Regions from separate parts of the Parageobacillus caldoxylosilyticus genome, predicted to be linked through region 3. Evidence: predicted binding sites of a transcription regulator. Region 3 holds the regulator's gene; each other region holds the start of a gene.
The links. The regulator Rex, encoded in region 3, represses fermentation and respiration genes when NADH is low (regulators of the CRP and FNR family bind a similar motif). The targets are predictions, from matches to a motif close to TTGTGAAATATTTCACAA.
Positions count from the first base shown of each region.

Region 1 (4,418 bases), 470 kb from region 3:
CGCGTAAATAAAAAACTGGCTCCCATAAAAGAGAGCCAGTGAACATGGTGATTAAGATAAACGCTTGCCTTTTTGCCGCAATGCTTTTGGAATGTATACGCAATACGGTTCACTTTCTAAGTAATCGCCGGTAACAGCATACGCCCGCGAGCGCGAGCCGCCGCAAACGTAGCGGAATTCGCATACGCCGCATTTTCCTTTATATTTATCAGGGCTGCGCAAGTCTTGGAAAATCGGCGAATTCCGGTAAATTTCCGCGAGCGGCGTTTCCCGGACGTTTCCGGCTTTTACCGGAAGCAGTCCGCTCGGATAGACATCACCAATATGAGAAATAAAAACAAATCCGTTGCCGTCGTTGACTCCTTTTGGCGCACGGCCAAGACCGTCGACTTGACCGGTCAGCCCTTTGGCCAGCACGTCTTCATAGCGGATTCCGTCGCTGGCTATTTGATTTTCCCGCATTTTCGCTTGCAAAACAACACGGCGGTAATGCTGTCCTGCCGTTGTTTTTATGTCAAACGGGACGCGCTTGCTCGTTTCATAAAGCCAGCGAAACACTTTTTCATGCTCTACCGGGGAAATCATGTCCGATTCTTTTCCCCGCCCGGTCGGTACAAGGAAAAAGACGCTCCAAAGCACACATTTTAGTTTTTCAACCAACTCTGCCATTTCATCAAGGGCATGAACATTGTAACGGGAAATAACGGTGTTAATTTGCACCGGGATATCAAGCTCATGCAAATATTCAATCGCTTTGATCGTTAAATCAAAGGAACCAGGCGTTCCGCGGAAATGGTCATGAATTTCCGCGTTTGGCCCGTCCAAACTAAACGCCCAACGGGAAAGCCCAACTTCCTTCGCTTTTCGAATTGCTTCTTTTGTCACGTTCGGTGTCGCGCTCGGCGTCATTGAAACATGAAGGCCTTTGTCAATCGCATATTTCGCAAGATCATATACATCCGGACGCATGAGCGGATCCCCGCCGGTAAACACGAGAAGCGGCTGATCCATCTCATATATATCATCAATTAACTTTTTCCCTTCTTCAAATGTCAATTCGCGCGGATCGCGATGGTATTGCGCCTCGGCCCGGCAATGAAGACATTTTAATTGACATGCCCTTGTTAATTCCCAAATCACAATAAACGGATTTTCGTTAAAGTCCCTCACTATGTTCCCCTCCTTGCTTTCATTGTACTGCATAGGGGGAAACACTCATGTGACATATATCACAAAGCGATTTATGTCACAATATCGTCAAACTCATTCGGTTTATTTACATTGCGAAATACGATCTCATTTTCCCAAAAATCTTGCTCCGTCACATAGCGAACATGACAACGATGAAGCAACGACTTCATTCTGTTATCCTTTGCTTGCAGCAGCTTTTCGATTTGCTCGAATGTCCGTCGATGATACATGCCAACTAACGGCTGAATTCGGCCGAAATGCGCGCATATAATCGCATCAAACTTCTCGTTCGCATATTTAGCAAGTTTTTCCGCAACTTCCGGCCGCATATACGGCATATCGCACGGAAGCACAAATATCCATTCCGCTTCGCTTTTTTTCATAACCGTATAGATTCCCGCCAGCGGCCCTTGCCCACGATACCGTTCATCGTCCATGATCACTTTTTCCACTGTCTTTTGCCGAAAACAGTCTACTAGTGAAGGATGACTAACAATATAAATATCCTCTGCCACTGTGCGTAATGTTTCTACAGCAATTTCAAAAAAATATTTTCCTTTAAACTTGGCAAACGCTTTCGGGCTGCCAAAACGCCGCGACTGACCCCCTGCAAGAACAACCCCTGTCATTCCTTTCACCGTCTGTCCCCTTTCTCCAACTCTTTGTTTCACTGTATCATGAAGGCAGCGAAAAGAAAAGATTCCCGTAATTTTTCGGGAATCTTTTCTAAAAATCTGATTTATTTTTTGCCGATGGCAACTCGCCAAATTTCCGGTCCTTCTTCTAAGTACTCCCAAGTAAATTGATCTGGACGTTCCATCATAAACTGATAATGCAGCGGACGCGGATCATGATCGTTTGTTAATTCCATCACTTCACCTGGCTTCAGGCTATCGAATAAACGAAAGATCGCAGGATGTCTTTCGCGCGGTTCATAATCAGGCGCATGAATTTTTGCAGCAAATTGACTCATAATTGTTGCCTCCTTTATAGTATAATGAATTATATACACATCATAATCGCTTTTGTCGTTTGTCGTAGTGATGAACATCACAACTTACGAATGATAATTTTCAATCGTTTATGAAAGGAGAAATGATGTTGGAAGAGCTTGTTGGCTTTTGTTCGCAGTGCGGCAAACCGATACATTGTTTGCATGGGTTTTTAAACGGCATCATTAGCGATGAAAAAGAAACGTTGTATTGTTTTCAATGTTACGAAGAAAAAGAAGAAGCGAAGAAGAGTTAACAACGAACAAGATAGAAAGCGCTATCATACGAAGATAAAAAGAATCACAGCGATTTGTGCTGTGATTCTTTTTTATTTATTCTTCTTTGGTTAAATCGACCACCGGAAGCGCTTCTTCCTCACCGTGTGTCGGTTTGCGCAAATGGAATAGCGATTTGACGCTGAACACCATCATCACAATGACACCAATTAAGAAAATCGTATCTGGAACGGCACGGATCGTAAGCAAGGTTTGTACAAGATCCTGTTGTAAAAACGCTGGAGAACGCGATGCCCAATAGCCATGTTCAAACGCTTCTTTTATTTGCAGAATACCAATTGGCAATAGCGTCACTGCAATCATCCCTGCAAGCCCGATATTGAGCATCCAGCATGCGAATTTTAACCATTTATCGTTCCATGCTTCCGGCTTGACGATATTGCGCAGCGAATACAGCAACACCGCAATGGCGAACATGCCGTATACTCCCATCATCGCCCCATGGCCGTGAGTCGGCGTTAAAAATTGTCCGTGTTCGAAATAACTTACGGCTGGCAAATTGATGAGGAATCCAAGAACACCGGCGCCGACTAGGTTCCAAATCGCTGTAGAAATCAAAAACCAGAACGTCGACTTATAAGGGAAGTTGACGCCGCCGTCGCGCATCATTTTGTATTGCTCATATGCTTCTAAAATAAGCAATGTAAGCGGAATGACTTCGAGCGCCGAGAAGACGGCACCAAGCGCAATCCATATTTCCGCCGAACCGTTGTAATAATAGTGGTGGCCAATTCCAATGACCCCGCTGCCAAGCAAGATCGTAAATTGGAAATATAACGCTCTTACTGTAGAGCTTTTTGTGACAAGTTTCATTTGCACCAACAAAAAGCCGATTACAACAACCGCAAACACTTCAAAAATTCCTTCCACCCACAAGTGGATAATCCACCAGCGCCAGTAATCGGCCATCGTAAAGTTTGTGTCCGGTTTCATAAAGAACGCAAAGATGTAAAAGAACGGCACCGCAATCGCCGAGTAGAACAATAAGTGAATTAATCCGCCTTTATCGCTCTCCCGTTTTAAGCCGCTCTTAATGCCGCGAAAGACGATAAACAGCCAAATGAGCATGCCCACTACCAAGATGATTTGCCAAATGCGGCCAAGCTCAATGTACTCCCATCCTTGATGGCCAAGCAAGAACCAGCTGTTTCCTAAATATCCGTTCACACCGAGCCATTGGCCGATCATGCTGCCGCCGACAAGAACAACGAGGGCCCAGAACAAAATATCAACGAGAATCCCTTGTTTTTTCGGTTCATGTCCGCCGACAAGCGGCGCGATAAAAATCCCCATGCCCAGCCATGATGTCGCAATCCAGAAAATCGCTAACTGTAAATGGTAGCCTTTCGCAATGTTAAACGGCAATAAATCATGAATCCATTTGATGCCGAAAAAGCTGTCTGGCTCTACATAATAATGGGCAAGCAACGCACCAAACATCGATTGAACGAAAAACAGCACAGCAACAATCGCAAAGTATTTTCCTGATTTCACTTGCGAAGAAGTCAAAGGCTGCTTACGCAAATCGATAACCGGGAATTGCCCTTCTTTATATGCTTCCTGCATGCTTAATTGATAGCGGTAGAAGAAGAACAAAATAATCCCGACGAATAAAATTAAGATGGTCACGCTTGCTCCGCTCCACCACATGGCGGAAAACGACATCGTATTCCCTGCATCTTCATAATATGGCCAGTTGTTTGTATACGTAATGTGGTCCCCAATTCTTGGAGTGCTTGATAACCAAGCTGTCCAGAAGAAGAAGTCGGCGATTTGCTGAATTTGGTCGCTGTCCGCTACCCAGGCGCGATGTGCTTTTGGCATGTCTGATTCTTTAATTAACCCTTTTTTCAATCCCCAGCCGTCACCGTTGGTGAATACATCGCGATAATAATCGCGGACTTTTTCCAGTCCATACACTTGCGCATCGGTTAGCACA
Region 1 covers NZ_CP040553.1:984,795-989,212, forward strand. The annotation lists gene BV455_RS05035 (TIGR04053 family radical SAM/SPASM domain-containing protein) at 52-1,170, opposite strand; gene BV455_RS05040 (molybdenum cofactor guanylyltransferase) at 1,242-1,829, opposite strand; gene BV455_RS05045 (DUF2249 domain-containing protein) at 1,931-2,164, opposite strand; gene BV455_RS05050 (hypothetical protein) at 2,287-2,439, shown strand; gene BV455_RS05055 (nitric-oxide reductase large subunit) at 2,516-4,418, opposite strand, start outside.
Region 1: BV455_RS05045 (DUF2249 domain-containing protein) is a predicted target of Rex. The motif match lies at 2,230-2,247, and genes of this name have one in related genera.

Region 2 (4,418 bases), 300 kb from region 3:
TCCGCCAACTCCCGTTCGACTGGGTTTTTGCGGAACATGTTAATCAGCACCGCCGCACTCGCGATTCCTAAAATAAGATACAAGATCGAAAATAAAATGAGCATCGTATCGACATGCGCTGACGATGTCGCCGCTTCCGCCGTTTTCATATAACCGCGCAAAATCCACGGCTGCCGGCCGACTTCGGCAAGATACCATCCCACTTCAATCGCCAGCATCGAAAGTGGACCGGAGGCTACCAACAGACCGAAAAACCATTTTTTCACGACAAACTTCCACTTAAATATTTTTCCAAGCCAATAAACCGCCGCTACAACGGTAAGAAACACGCCAAGCGTCACCATTAAATCAAATAAATAGTGAATGTAAAGCGGGGGCGTTTCCTCCTTCGGAAATTCGTTTAATCCTTTTACTTCCGCGGCGGGATGATTATGCGCCAAAATGCTTAATGCGTTTGGAATAATAAGCGCATTTTTTATATTGTTGTTTTCATCAAGCGTCCCGAACAAGACAAGCGGCGCATGGGTGCTCGTTTCAAAGTGCCATTCCGCCGCCGCTAATTTTTCCGGCTGGTACTCGGCTAAAAACTTGCCGGATAAATCGCCGACAAGTGCACTTGCAAGTGAAAAAATCAAAGCTGTTTTCATCGTTAAATGTAGTGCTTTTTTGTGATAAATATGGCGGTTGCCTCGCATTAAATGCCAAGCGGCGATGGACGCCAAGACAAAAGCACAAGTCATATAGGCTGTCGCCAAGACGTGCGCCACTTTCGTCGGCGTCGCTGGATTAAACATTGCCACAAGCGGCTCGATATTTGTGATGACTCCGTTTTTCAATTCAAAACCTTGCGGAGTATTCATAAACGCGTTTACCATCGTAATAAACATTGCTGATGCCGAAGAACCAATGGCAACCGGAATAAGCAGCAACAAATGTTTTTTCTGATTTTCAAATCGATCCCACGTATATAAATAAATGCCAAGGAAAATCGCTTCAAGAAAGAAGGCAAACGTCTCCATAAACAGCGGCAGACTGATAACTTGACCTGCAAGTTGCATAAAGTTCGGCCATAATAACGACAGCTGCAATCCGATCGCCGTTCCCGTCACAACGCCGACGGCTACCGTAACGACGAAGCCGCGCGTCCATCTCCGCGCCAGCAAAATGTAATGTTCATCGTTTTTGCGGATGCCTACCCATTGAGCAATCGCAATCATTAACGGGACGCCGACACCGATCGTTGCATAAATAATATGGAACGTCAGCGTCAGTTCCGTAAGTACTCGGCTAAACAGAACTGGATCATATTTCCACATCGCAATATCCTCCCTTTATGAAAACAATCTGCCAACCATCGACAGAAGCATAATCACTGCAACAAAAAAACTAACCATCACAAGCCATTTTTCTTGGCGTTTCCACACATTTTTTCCTCCTTTGATTCCTCTTGCTCTTATTTATTTTGTCAACAATTTAACAAGATACTGAAATTGTGATGTTTTTCACAAATTTGTCATGATTAACAGAGTTATAAAGGTAAAAATGTTTTATACCATACAATTTTTTATCCATTATGCTTATCGATCCCAAAAATAAAATGGTTACCATCGACAATGATGATAACCATTTTCTTATGCTTTATACAAAGAAACAAAAAAATAATAACCAAACAACAGTGTGACAAATAACACTAAAAGTGCTAAAAACCAAATAAGAAAACGAGCGGTACGAAATGTTTGTTCATTAATTTGCCTTGCTTTTTGGAAATAGCTAATAGTGGCAAAAACAACCGTACACACTCCCGTTACGACAGACAACGTTCCAATCATTTGCACTGCCATGTTGGATAAAGAATGATGGGACGATTTGATATGCAAGTTAATGATGAGAAATCCAATTCCTGTTATAGCGATAGCCGTTCGAATCCACGCTAAAAACGTACGCTCATTGGCGAGATGCTGTTGAATATATTTGGAGTCCTCCGTTGGTGCTTGCGCTTTCTCCTTCATTTCCCACACACCTTTCTTCCATAAACATTGTTGACAAATAAAAACCCCCTATAGTATACTAACCTTTCCGTCAAGCTGTCTACTATAAGAGGATGGGAGTCAATGATAATCGACATTCGTTGAGGCAAGCTATTAGCCTTTTTTCGATATCTTCGGCTAAACTTTTTAATGATTTATCATTTGCCATGTTCATGAACAAGGTAGGTTTTGGCATGCCAATTTTTGGTGTCCTATTCTCTTTATAAACGACTATTTTACATGGCAAAAAGTATCCAACTAATCTATTTTCTGAAAGAACACGTGCGGCTTCTTTTGGATTACATACTTCCAAAATAACGAATGGATGAGAAAAATCGAATCTTTTTTTTGTAATTTTTCCGTTTGCTAAAATTTCCATAACACGCCAAATCCCTCTTTGCCTAAACTTTCCTCCATGCTTTGATCGCTTCATCCGTTCCGATTCGCAGTTTGATTGTCTAATGGAACCATTTCCTTTTTTCCGTTCCTAGCCACTGTTACTGTTTTTTATGGTATACAAGCGAACGCAACTGTAAACAAATAAAAAAAGCTGCCTTCAGAGCAGCTTTATGTCACGGATCATATATATTTCCGATGCACCATTTTCCCGTCATACGTAAACAAAATCGGCTTCTCTTCCACCACCGTTTCCATATGAACAGGACGCCCCCATAGCTGATAAATATACGGAAGCACTTTTTCTAAATATTTGATGTCTAATTCAATTCCTTCATACCAATGCTTTAAATATAGTTCGCCATTGCGCATGTAATCCCCGTCATTGACCGTAATGTACGGAAACCCGCCATTGACCCGCATGCTCACGAGCTGATCGCGAACGTGCTCCCAGCTTTTATCAACAATTTTATACTCTTTTCCTTGCTTTTGGAATAAATACATATCTTCGCGCATTACTAACTCTTTCGTTAAATAATTGCGCAAAAACGAAATATCGGATTCCAATTCGCGCACTTCGAAAATTTTTTCGCGGCCCGATCCCGGCTTCACCCCACGTTTTTTCATTTCCTCCGTCGGGTTGTTCCAACGCTCTTCAATGTCTTCAAAAATTTTCAATCCTAAATAGTACGGATTAATTCCTGTGCGCGACGGCTGTACAACATTCGCGTTTAATTTCGCAAATTCAATCGCCTCGTCGCTTGTTAAGTCCATTTCCCGCAAAATGCGCTGATGCCAATACGTTGCCCAGCCTTCATTCATGATTTTCGTCTCAAGTTGCGGCCAGAAATAGAGCATCTCTTCGCGCATCATCGTTAAAATATCGCGCTGCCAGTCTTCCAGTTCACGGCTATACTCCTCAATAAACAACAATACGTCTTTTTCCGGCTGCGGCGGAAACTTCCTGCGCTTTTTGCGCGGAGGCGGAGCTGGGCGATCTTTTTCATCAAGACTCCATAAATCGTCATATGGCGTCGCTCTTTTTGGCGGTTCTTCCTCTTCATATACTTCCGTATCTTCCCACGTCCACGATAGTTTTGGACGAAGCAGTGACGGGTCGATATGCTCTTGAATCGCCAATACCGCATCTAAAAACTTTTCTACTTCCAATTTTCCATATTGGTGTTCGTAATGTTTAATTCTCTCGGCGGTGGCTGCCATGCTTTCGACCATATCGCGCTTTGTATTGCTAAAGCGCACGTTATTTTTAAAAAAGTCGCTATGCGCCAGCACATGAGCGACAATTAGTTTGTTTTGGATTAACGTATTCGTATCTAACAAAAACGCATAACACGGGTCAGAATTAATCACCAACTCATAAATTTTGCTTAACCCCAAATCGTAATGCAGCTTCATTTTATAAAACTGCTTGCCAAAGCTCCAGTGGGAAAACCTTGTGGGCATGCCATACGCACCAAACGTATAAATAATATCCGCTGGGCAAATTTCATAACGCATCGGATAAAAATCCAACCCAAATCCTTCGGCAATTTCCGTAATCTCAGCAATCGCCCGTTCCAACTCCTTTAACTCATCTTGTCGCATGCACATCTCCTCCCCTTTTCCTCTTATCACAATGTATGAGAAAACAGGAGTTTTGATACGTATAAGTCCATTTCATATTTCTATATCTTGCTTCATGGGAAATCCATATTGCCGGTAAATCTGATTTAGATGGAACATACTCCTGGAGACTATGACAAGGTAGTAAAAGGAAAACAATACAGGGTATATTGCGGTATTTTAGCTGCAGCATGCAAAATGAAAGAGCTAGGCATTATTATTGATACTCGAACAAAACATATATCATTCATTTTCCTTGGATGGTCAAAAATGCAATTTCCCTTCAACACATGCATTGTTTTATAATGAACATTAGCGAATAATGAAGCCCTTTCATTTTCTTCTTATTCGCTTTGCTCGCGACTAAATTCA
Region 2 covers NZ_CP040553.1:1,151,238-1,155,655, forward strand. The annotation lists gene BV455_RS05860 (cytochrome ubiquinol oxidase subunit I) at 1-1,316, opposite strand, end outside; gene BV455_RS05865 (YidH family protein) at 1,632-2,009, opposite strand; partial or broken gene BV455_RS05870 (DUF302 domain-containing protein) at 2,092-2,444, opposite strand; gene BV455_RS05875 (SpoVR family protein) at 2,607-4,028, opposite strand.
Region 2: BV455_RS05860 (cytochrome ubiquinol oxidase subunit I) is a predicted target of Rex. The motif match lies at 1,491-1,508, and genes of this name have one in related genera.

Region 3 (4,418 bases):
TGATACGGGCTTTTTTTCAGGATTTATTCTTGGAAGAAGTCCGTTTTTTTATTAAAAAAATAAAGGTTGTGCATATATTTATCCACAAGTTGTGGATATTGTGGAAAAATAAAAAAATCTCTATGATATCAGGGAAGAAATAATCACAGTTTTTTTTGCATAACCCCTCTATTTTTTGTGGATAATGTGGAAAAACCGGTGAATAACTTGAATAACGGGAATAAAATTGGGGATAAGTTTGTGGGTATGTGATTAACTAAAAAAACATCCACCTGTTCATAACGGGTGGATGTTTGTGTATTTTGTTATTTTAGTGTATGAAGTTCTTCCCATTCCACTAATAATAGATCCAGTTTTTGTTTCATTTCCTCGTTCTCTTTTGTCAGCTGTTGCACTTTTTCATGATCTTGGTAAATGTCAGGATCGCATAATTGTTCTTCCACGTGCGCAATTTGTTGTTCTAATTCGCTAATTTCCGCTTCGATTTCTTCAATGCGGCGCTTGCGCTGCCGCTCTAGTTTTTTTGCTTCTTTTTCTTGTTCATAATTCAATTTTTTCGTTGATTCTCCATCAGGAAGGTTCGCATTGGTTTGCCGCTGCTCCGCAGCAGCGAGACGTTCGAGTTCCAGCATTTCTTCTTTTTTGGCGATATAGTAGTCATAGTCACCTAAATATTCGGTAATTCCATCACTAGAAAGTTCGTATATTTTCGTGGCGATGCGATTGATAAAGTAGCGGTCATGAGAGACGAATAAAATCGTTCCAGGGTATTCAATTAAGGCGTTCTCGAGCACCTCTTTGCTGTCTAAATCAAGATGGTTGGTCGGTTCGTCTAAAACAAGGAAGTTCGCTTTTTGCATCATCAATTTGGCAAGCGCCAGTCTTGCTTTTTCCCCGCCGCTTAGCTCCGATACATGCTTTAGCACATCATCCCCAGAGAATAAGAAGTTTCCGAGCACGGTGCGGATTTCTTTTTCCGTTTTGTCAGGGAATTCATCCCAAAGTTCATCGAGCACGCGCTTATTTGAGGACAAGTCGGCCTGGTTTTGGTCATAGTAGCCGATTTGTACGTTCGAGCCGTAGCGGAAATGCCCTGCTTGTAGCGGGAGTTTATTGACAATCGCTTTTAGCAACGTGGATTTGCCGATTCCGTTCGGTCCAATCAAAGCGACGCTTTCCCCGCGCGTGATGCGAAAGCGGACATTGCGAAAAATTGGCTGATCCGCATCGTATCCTACTGCGACATCTTCAGCGATTAACACGTCATTGCCGCTTTGCCGCTCGATTTCGAAGGAAAACGAGGCAGCTTTTTCGTCCCCGATCGGCTTCTCCATTCTTTCCATTTTTTCGAGCCGTTTTCTTCTGCTTTGCGCGCGCTTGGTTGTCGAAGCGCGGGCAATATTGCGCTGAATAAAATCTTGCAGCTTTGCAATTTCTTCTTGCTGTTTTTCATATAGTTTTCGTTCCCGTTCGTATTCCTCCGCCCGTTGCTCTAGGTAACGGCTGTAATTGCCGCTATACCGCTTTAATGTTGCACGTGACAGTTCGTATACTTGGGTGACTACTTTATCGAGAAAATAGCGGTCATGCGATACAATTAAAATAGCGCCAGGATACGTTTGTAAATATTGCTCCAACCATGTTAATGTTTCGAGGTCTAAATGGTTGGTCGGCTCGTCCAAAATAAGCAAATCGGGCTTCATTAACAGCAATTTTCCGAGCGCCAGCCGCGTTCGTTGTCCGCCGCTTAGCGATTGGACAGGAGTCGTCATATAATCGTACTTAGAAAACTGCAAACCGTGTAAAATGGAGCGAATATCAGCTTCGTATTGGTAACCACCTTGTTCTTTATAGCGCTCTTGCAACGCGTCATAGTCTTTTAATAGTTTTTCATAACGGGAAACGTCTGCAAGCAAATCGGGATCGCCCATTTGCATTTCCATCGCTCGCAATTGCTTCTCCATCGCCTTTAACGGGGCGAATACCGTCATCATTTCTTCCCAAATCGACAACGAAGAGTGAAGCCCGCTGTCCTGGGCAAGATAGCCGATTGTTACTTCTTTTGGTTTAATAATCTCCCCGCTATCGTAAGACATTTCACCGGCAATGATCTTTAATAGGGTCGATTTCCCGGCTCCGTTTCTCCCAACGAGAGCGATACGGTCTTTTGATTGTATTTCTAATTTTATATTCGATAAAATAAGGTCAGCGCCAAAATATTTTGTCAGTTGGTTAACTTGTAAAATGATCATTGTTTTTCACCTCGCGTTTGACAATAATAGTGTAGCGTAAGTGACTTTCTTATCGCAATAAAACGATAAAAGACAGATGACGAAAAATAGTGTATAGTTTATAAGTGGAGGAGATTATGTTGTCATCATTTACCCATTTCAACGAACAAGGCCGGGCAAAAATGGTCGATATTACGGACAAAGAGGATACGGTTCGCATAGCGGTCGCGCAAACAAGTGTGACAGTAAATAAGGAAATTTATGAAAAAATGACAAACCACGCGATCGAAAAAGGGGATGTGCTTGCCGTTGCGCAAGTGGCAGGTATTATGGCAGCGAAAAAAACAGCCGATCTCATTCCAATGTGCCATCCGCTTATGCTAAAAGGTGTCGACATTCAGTTTGCCTGGCATGTCGAAGAAGAAAAAGCGTTGTATCAATTGTTGATTACCGTAACGGTGAAAACGAAGGGAAGCACGGGGGTGGAGATGGAAGCGCTAACGGCTGCCTCTGTATGTGCGCTGACAGTATATGATATGTGTAAGGCGTTAGATAAAGGAATGGTTATTGGCCCAACCTATTTGGTAGAGAAAACAGGTGGAAAGTCAGGACATTATCAACGCGAAAAAAGAAGTGCTGGGGGATTCATCAATGAGCAATGAACAGCCAAAAATTCCGCAAGCAACGGCCAAACGTTTGCCGTTATATTATCGTTTTTTAAAAAATTTACACGCTTCTGGAAAACAACGCGTTTCTTCTGCCGAACTGAGCGAGGCGGTCAAAGTCGATCCTGCGACGATCCGCCGCGATTTTTCCTATTTTGGAGCGCTTGGCAAAAAGGGATACGGATATAATGTCAACTATTTGCTGTCATTTTTCCGGAAAACGCTCGATCAAGATGAGGTAACGGAAGTTGCACTATTTGGAGTCGGGAACTTAGGCACCGCATTTTTAAATTATAATTTTTCGAAAAACAATAATACGAAAATTGTGATGGCATTTGACGTAGATGAAAGGAAAGTCGGTACAGAAGTCGGCGGGGTGCCTGTCTATCATTTGGATGAATTGGAAGACCGTCTTCACGAGGGGATTCCAGTAGCGATTTTAACGGTGCCGGCCCATGTCGCTCAGTGGATTACCGACCGTCTTGTCCAAAGAGGAATTAAAGGAATTTTAAATTTTACACCAGCGCGCTTAAACGTACCCAAGCATATTCGCGTCCATCATATTGACTTAGCGGTCGAATTGCAGTCGCTCGTTTATTTTTTGAAAAACTACCCGCTTGAATAAAAGGAGAGAATGAAACGTGAAATATTTATTAATCGTGCTTGTCATTTTATTATTGTTTGGAACAAAAAAACTTCCGGAATTGGGCAAGTCGCTCGGTCAATCGCTCCGCGAATTTAAGGATGCGACGAAAGGATTAGCCGATGAGGATGAAAAAAAAGCCGACCAATGATGAGTTAGGATGGTTGACATATGAACGATAAAGAAATGTCGGTGTATGAGCACCTAGGAGAGTTGCGAAAACGGCTTATCATTGTTCTTGTTTTTTTTGGCATTGCTTTGATAGGAAGCTTCTTTTTTGTAGAACCGGTCATTTTATATTTGCAGCGGACGGATGAAGCAAAAGAATTGACGATGAATGCGTTTCGTTTGACAGATCCGATCAAAATTTATTTTCAGTTTGCTTTTGTCATTGCCTTTGTTCTTACTGCTCCGGTTTTGCTTTATCAACTTTGGGCGTTTGTCAGTCCGGGATTGTATGAAAAAGAGCGAAAGGTCACTTTAAGTTATATCCCCATTTCGATTGTTCTCTTTTTCGCTGGCGTTAGTTTTGCGTATTTTGTTTTATTTCCGTTTGTCGTTCGCTTTATGCAAAATTTGGCGGAACGCCTGGGTATTCATCAAGTCATCGGTATTAATGAATATTTTGAATTTTTGCTTCAGCTCATCTTGCCGTTTGGCATTGTCTTTCAGCTGCCGGTAGTAGTGATGTTTTTCACAAGACTTGGTTTGATTACACCGATGTTATTGATCAAAATACGAAAATACGCTTATTTGGCCTTGCTGATTGTAGCTGCGGTCATTACGCCGCCGGATGTATTATCGCAAGTCATCGTGATGATTCCGCTTTCGATTTTATATGAGGCAAGCATTTGGATTTCCAAGATGGCTTACCGCAAA
Region 3 covers NZ_CP040553.1:1,455,575-1,459,992, reverse strand. The annotation lists gene BV455_RS07365 (ABC-F family ATP-binding cassette domain-containing protein) at 306-2,252, opposite strand; gene moaC (cyclic pyranopterin monophosphate synthase MoaC) at 2,372-2,893, shown strand; gene BV455_RS07355 (redox-sensing transcriptional repressor Rex) at 2,883-3,521, shown strand; gene BV455_RS07350 (twin-arginine translocase TatA/TatE family subunit) at 3,538-3,690, shown strand; gene tatC (twin-arginine translocase subunit TatC) at 3,711-4,418, shown strand, end outside.

Region 4 (4,418 bases), 320 kb from region 3:
GGACAAAAAGGAAGCCCATTTGTGCTGACGTTTGAAAAAATCGGCATTCACACTGCTGCAGGGATCATCAACTTTGTCGTGTTAACCGCGGCCTTGTCTTCCTGCAACAGCGGCATCTTTAGCACCAGCCGAATGCTCTTTAACCTTGCTGAACAAAAGGAAGCGCCGCCTTCTTTCGCCAAATTGACAAAACGCGGCATTCCTGGAATCGCACTGATCGTCACAGCCATCGCAATGCTGTTTGGCGTTTATTTAAACTATGTTTCCGAAAAAGTATTTCAATGGGTAACGAGCGTTGCCACATTCGGCGCGATTTGGACATGGGCGATTATTTTGCTGGCGCAATTGCAGTTCCGCAAACAATTAAGTCCAGAAAAACAACAACAATTAAAATATAAAATGCCGCTTTACCCTTACAGCTCTTATGTTGCTCTCGCCTTCCTCATCGGAGTTACCGCTTTAATGGGCTACTTCAAGGATACGCGAATCGCGCTCTACATTGGACCAGCCTGGCTTATCTTGCTCGTTGCCGTCTACTATGCAAAAGGCATGCATAAGCGTCATGTCCGCGCTTCTGAGGAAAAACAAGTCAGCTAAACAACCATGAGGCTGTCTCAAAAGGTCGTTAAACCGACCTTTTGGGGACAGCCTCTGTTTCTTTTCTTTACTATTTGGTTATTTATTCCTTTTTTGAAGCAGGAATTTCTCCTTATTTCTGAATTTTATCCTGTTTTTTCTTTGTTGGATCGGTTGTGGCCGCCCACTTTCTCAAATTGTGAGCAGCACAAATAAGCCCCCATTCCAAGGTAATTTTTGGGAGCCCTCTTAACAAAAAGCGCTGAAATTGCTGGTTGTGCTTGATTTGCCCAAACACCGGCTCGTTTTCGATTTGTCGTTTTCGGTACGTCGCCGCCCCTTCTTCCGTGGACAGCCGTTTACGGATCTCTTGCCGTTGTTGTTGATTTTTCAAGGAAACGCGGATGGTTTTCGTGTCTTTGCCTTTGGCGCATGTCGCCTGAAACGGACATCCGGCACAAGCCGTACAACGATACGTCCGTTTGACGGTAACGTACCCGTTGTCGGTCGTTTCCTTCCGTTCATACACAAACACCAACCGTTCCCCTTTAGCGCAAATCCACTCATCCAGCTCCTCATCATACGTCATGTTCTCGATTCGGCCGATCTCCTTCGCCCACGCTTTCGTTTGTTCCCGATCTAACGTGTTGTACTTGATCAGGGCGACTATCTTCTTTTTCTCACAGTACGTGTAGTTCTCCTCACTCCCATAGGCGGAATCCGCAATGGCTTGTTTAGGCATTGGACGCCCATAGGCGGCCAATTGCTCCAAATGCGGAATGAAACATCCGGCATCCCCTGCCCGTTGATGCACGCTAAATCCAGTGATGAATTGGTTCTCTGTCCCAATCTGCACATTGTACCCCGGTTTGAGCTGGCCATTTTTCATATGGTCGTCCTTCATCCGCATAAACGTGGCATCCGGATCCGTTTTCGAAAAACTGTTCCGTTCGCCTAATCTTTCTTTGTATTCTTCATATTTTTTCTTACGGGGGAGAAGATCTTGTTCCAATTGCCGTTTGGCTTTCTTTAACGTACGATTCTTCGGCTCTTTCTTTAGGCGCTCTTCCACTTGTTCGATGACGGCTTCGATCCTTTCGGACGTGATCGGTGAAGCTTCCAGCTTTTCTTGAAAATCCCCCTCTTGTTCCGCCTCTTCATCTTCTTTCGTCACCTGTTCGATCGAGGCAACGATTTTCCGGAATTTCTCCTCCAGTTTCTGATCGTACTTTTCCGTTGATTTGCGCCAAACGAATGTATATCGGTTGGCATTGGCCTCGATTTTCGTTCCATCCAGAAAATAATCCTCTAACTTGACCAACCCTTCTTGACGCAGAAGATCGACAATGGAGAAAAACGTTTCGTAAATGATGTCCTTCATCCGTTCCGACCGAAATCGGTTGATCGTGCGAAAATCCGGTGTTTGATGGCCGGATAGCCACATAAAGTAAATGTTTTCTTTCAACTGCTTGGCGATTTGGCGAGAGGAGTAGATCCGATTGGCGTAGGCATACAGGATGACTTTCAACATCATTTTCGGATGATAGGCTGGACGCCCTCCGCCAGGATAGAGGGAAACGAACAGAGCCGGATCCATTTTTTCCACTGCCAGATCCACAATCCGGCAAAGATGATGTTTGGGAATGAAAATTTCAAGATCCATTGGCAAAATGAGTTGATCTCGGTTATAATAAATGTACATAAGAAAACCGTCCTTTCTTTGGTAGGGTTGTGGTGACTCTATTATACCAAAAGAGGAACGGTTTTCTTCTTTTTTATCCAAAAAAGTGTCCCAAAAGCGAACGCTATGCGAACACTTTTGGGACATCCTCATTTTTTTTCACACCCTTCTTCATATTTATTGTTTCTTTTTCTCGATCTGTTACATCGTTATATCATCATTCATTTCATATTGCTCAATATTTCACAAACTATTCAATAATAGATGGTTATAGTCATCAAAAAATGTAGTATTGTATAGACAAAAGCTGTTATATCATTTTTATCAGCCTGTTATATTTACAGGTGATTGGGAGGGGATCTGTTATGAAACAAACCACTGTTGTATTAGACCCTTGGCGAAATTTTAAAGGGTCAAAATGGAAAAAGTCCATTAATGTCCGTGACTTTATTTTAAACAACGTAACCGTTTACTATGGGGATGAATCATTTCTAGAAGGACCTACAGAAGCAACGAAAAAACTATGGGAACAAGTGATGGAATTGTCGAAACAAGAGCGAGAAAAAGGCGGCGTTCTCGATATGGACACATCTGTTGTTTCGACCATCACTTCCCATGGACCAGGTTATTTAAACAAAGACTTAGAAAAAATCGTTGGTTTTCAAACAGATAAACCGTTTAAGCGCGCATTAATGCCGTTCGGCGGCATCCGTATGGCACAGCAATCATGCGAAGCATACGGCTATAAAGTAAGCGACGAAATAAAAAAAATTTTTACGGAATACCGCAAAACACATAACCAAGGTGTATTTGATGTTTACACCGAAGAAATGAAATTAGCGCGCAAAGCAGGGATCATTACTGGTCTTCCAGACGCGTACGGACGCGGCCGCATTATTGGCGACTATCGTCGTGTAGCATTATACGGCGTCGATCGTCTGATTGAAGAAAAACAAAAGGATTTGAAAAATACCGGCGCAAGAACGATGACAGAAGACATTATCCGTCTTCGCGAGGAAATTGCTGAACAAATTCGCGCGTTAAACGAATTGAAACAAATGGCATTAAACTACGGTTACGACATTTCCAAACCAGCGCGAAACGCACACGAAGCATTCCAATGGCTCTATTTCGCTTATCTTGCCGCTATTAAAGAACAAAACGGCGCAGCGATGAGCTTAGGACGTGTTTCTACCTTCTTAGATATTTATATCGAACGCGACCTACAAGAAGGTACACTAACAGAAAAAGAAGCACAAGAACTTGTCGACCATTTCGTGATGAAATTGCGCCTCGTCAAATTCGCAAGAACGCCGGAATATAACGAACTATTTAGCGGCGACCCAACATGGGTAACAGAATCGATCGGCGGAATGGCTATCGATGGCCGCCCATTAGTAACGAAAAACTCGTTCCGCTTCCTTCATACGTTAGATAACTTAGGACCTGCGCCAGAACCAAACTTAACGGTACTTTGGTCGAAACAATTACCGGAAGCGTTCAAAGAATATTGCGCGAAAATGTCGATAAAAACAAGCTCGATTCAATATGAAAACGACGACTTAATGCGCGTTGAATTTGGCGATGACTACGGAATTGCCTGCTGTGTATCGGCGATGCGAATCGGTAAACAAATGCAATTTTTCGGAGCGCGCGCCAACCTTGCGAAAGCATTGTTATATGCAATTAACGGCGGCGTCGATGAAAAATTAAAAATTCAAGTTGGCCCTGAATTTGCGCCAATTACCTCCGAATATTTAGATTACGATGAAGTCATGCGTAAATTTGATCAAGTGCTTGAATGGCTTGCCGAACTTTATATTAATACACTTAATGTCATCCATTACATGCACGACAAATATTGTTACGAACGAATGGAAATGGCGCTTCATGATACCCACGTTTTACGTACAATGGCAACTGGTATTGCCGGGCTATCGGTTGTCGTCGATTCGTTAAGTGCGATCAAATACGCAAAAGTCAAACCGATTTGCGATGAAAACGGCATTGCCGTTGATTTTGAAATTGAAGGCGACTTCCCGAAATACGGAAATAACGATGATCGCGTCGACCAAATTGCAGTTGATTTAGTCGAACGTTTTATGACGAAATTGAAAAAACATAAAACGTATCGCGATTCGAAACATACGCTATCGATTTT
Region 4 covers NZ_CP040553.1:1,773,624-1,778,041, reverse strand. The annotation lists gene BV455_RS09080 (amino acid permease) at 1-597, shown strand, start outside; gene BV455_RS09075 (IS1182 family transposase) at 710-2,278, opposite strand; gene pflB (formate C-acetyltransferase) at 2,623-4,418, shown strand, end outside.
Region 4: pflB (formate C-acetyltransferase) is a predicted target of Rex. The motif match lies at 2,489-2,506, and genes of this name have one in related genera.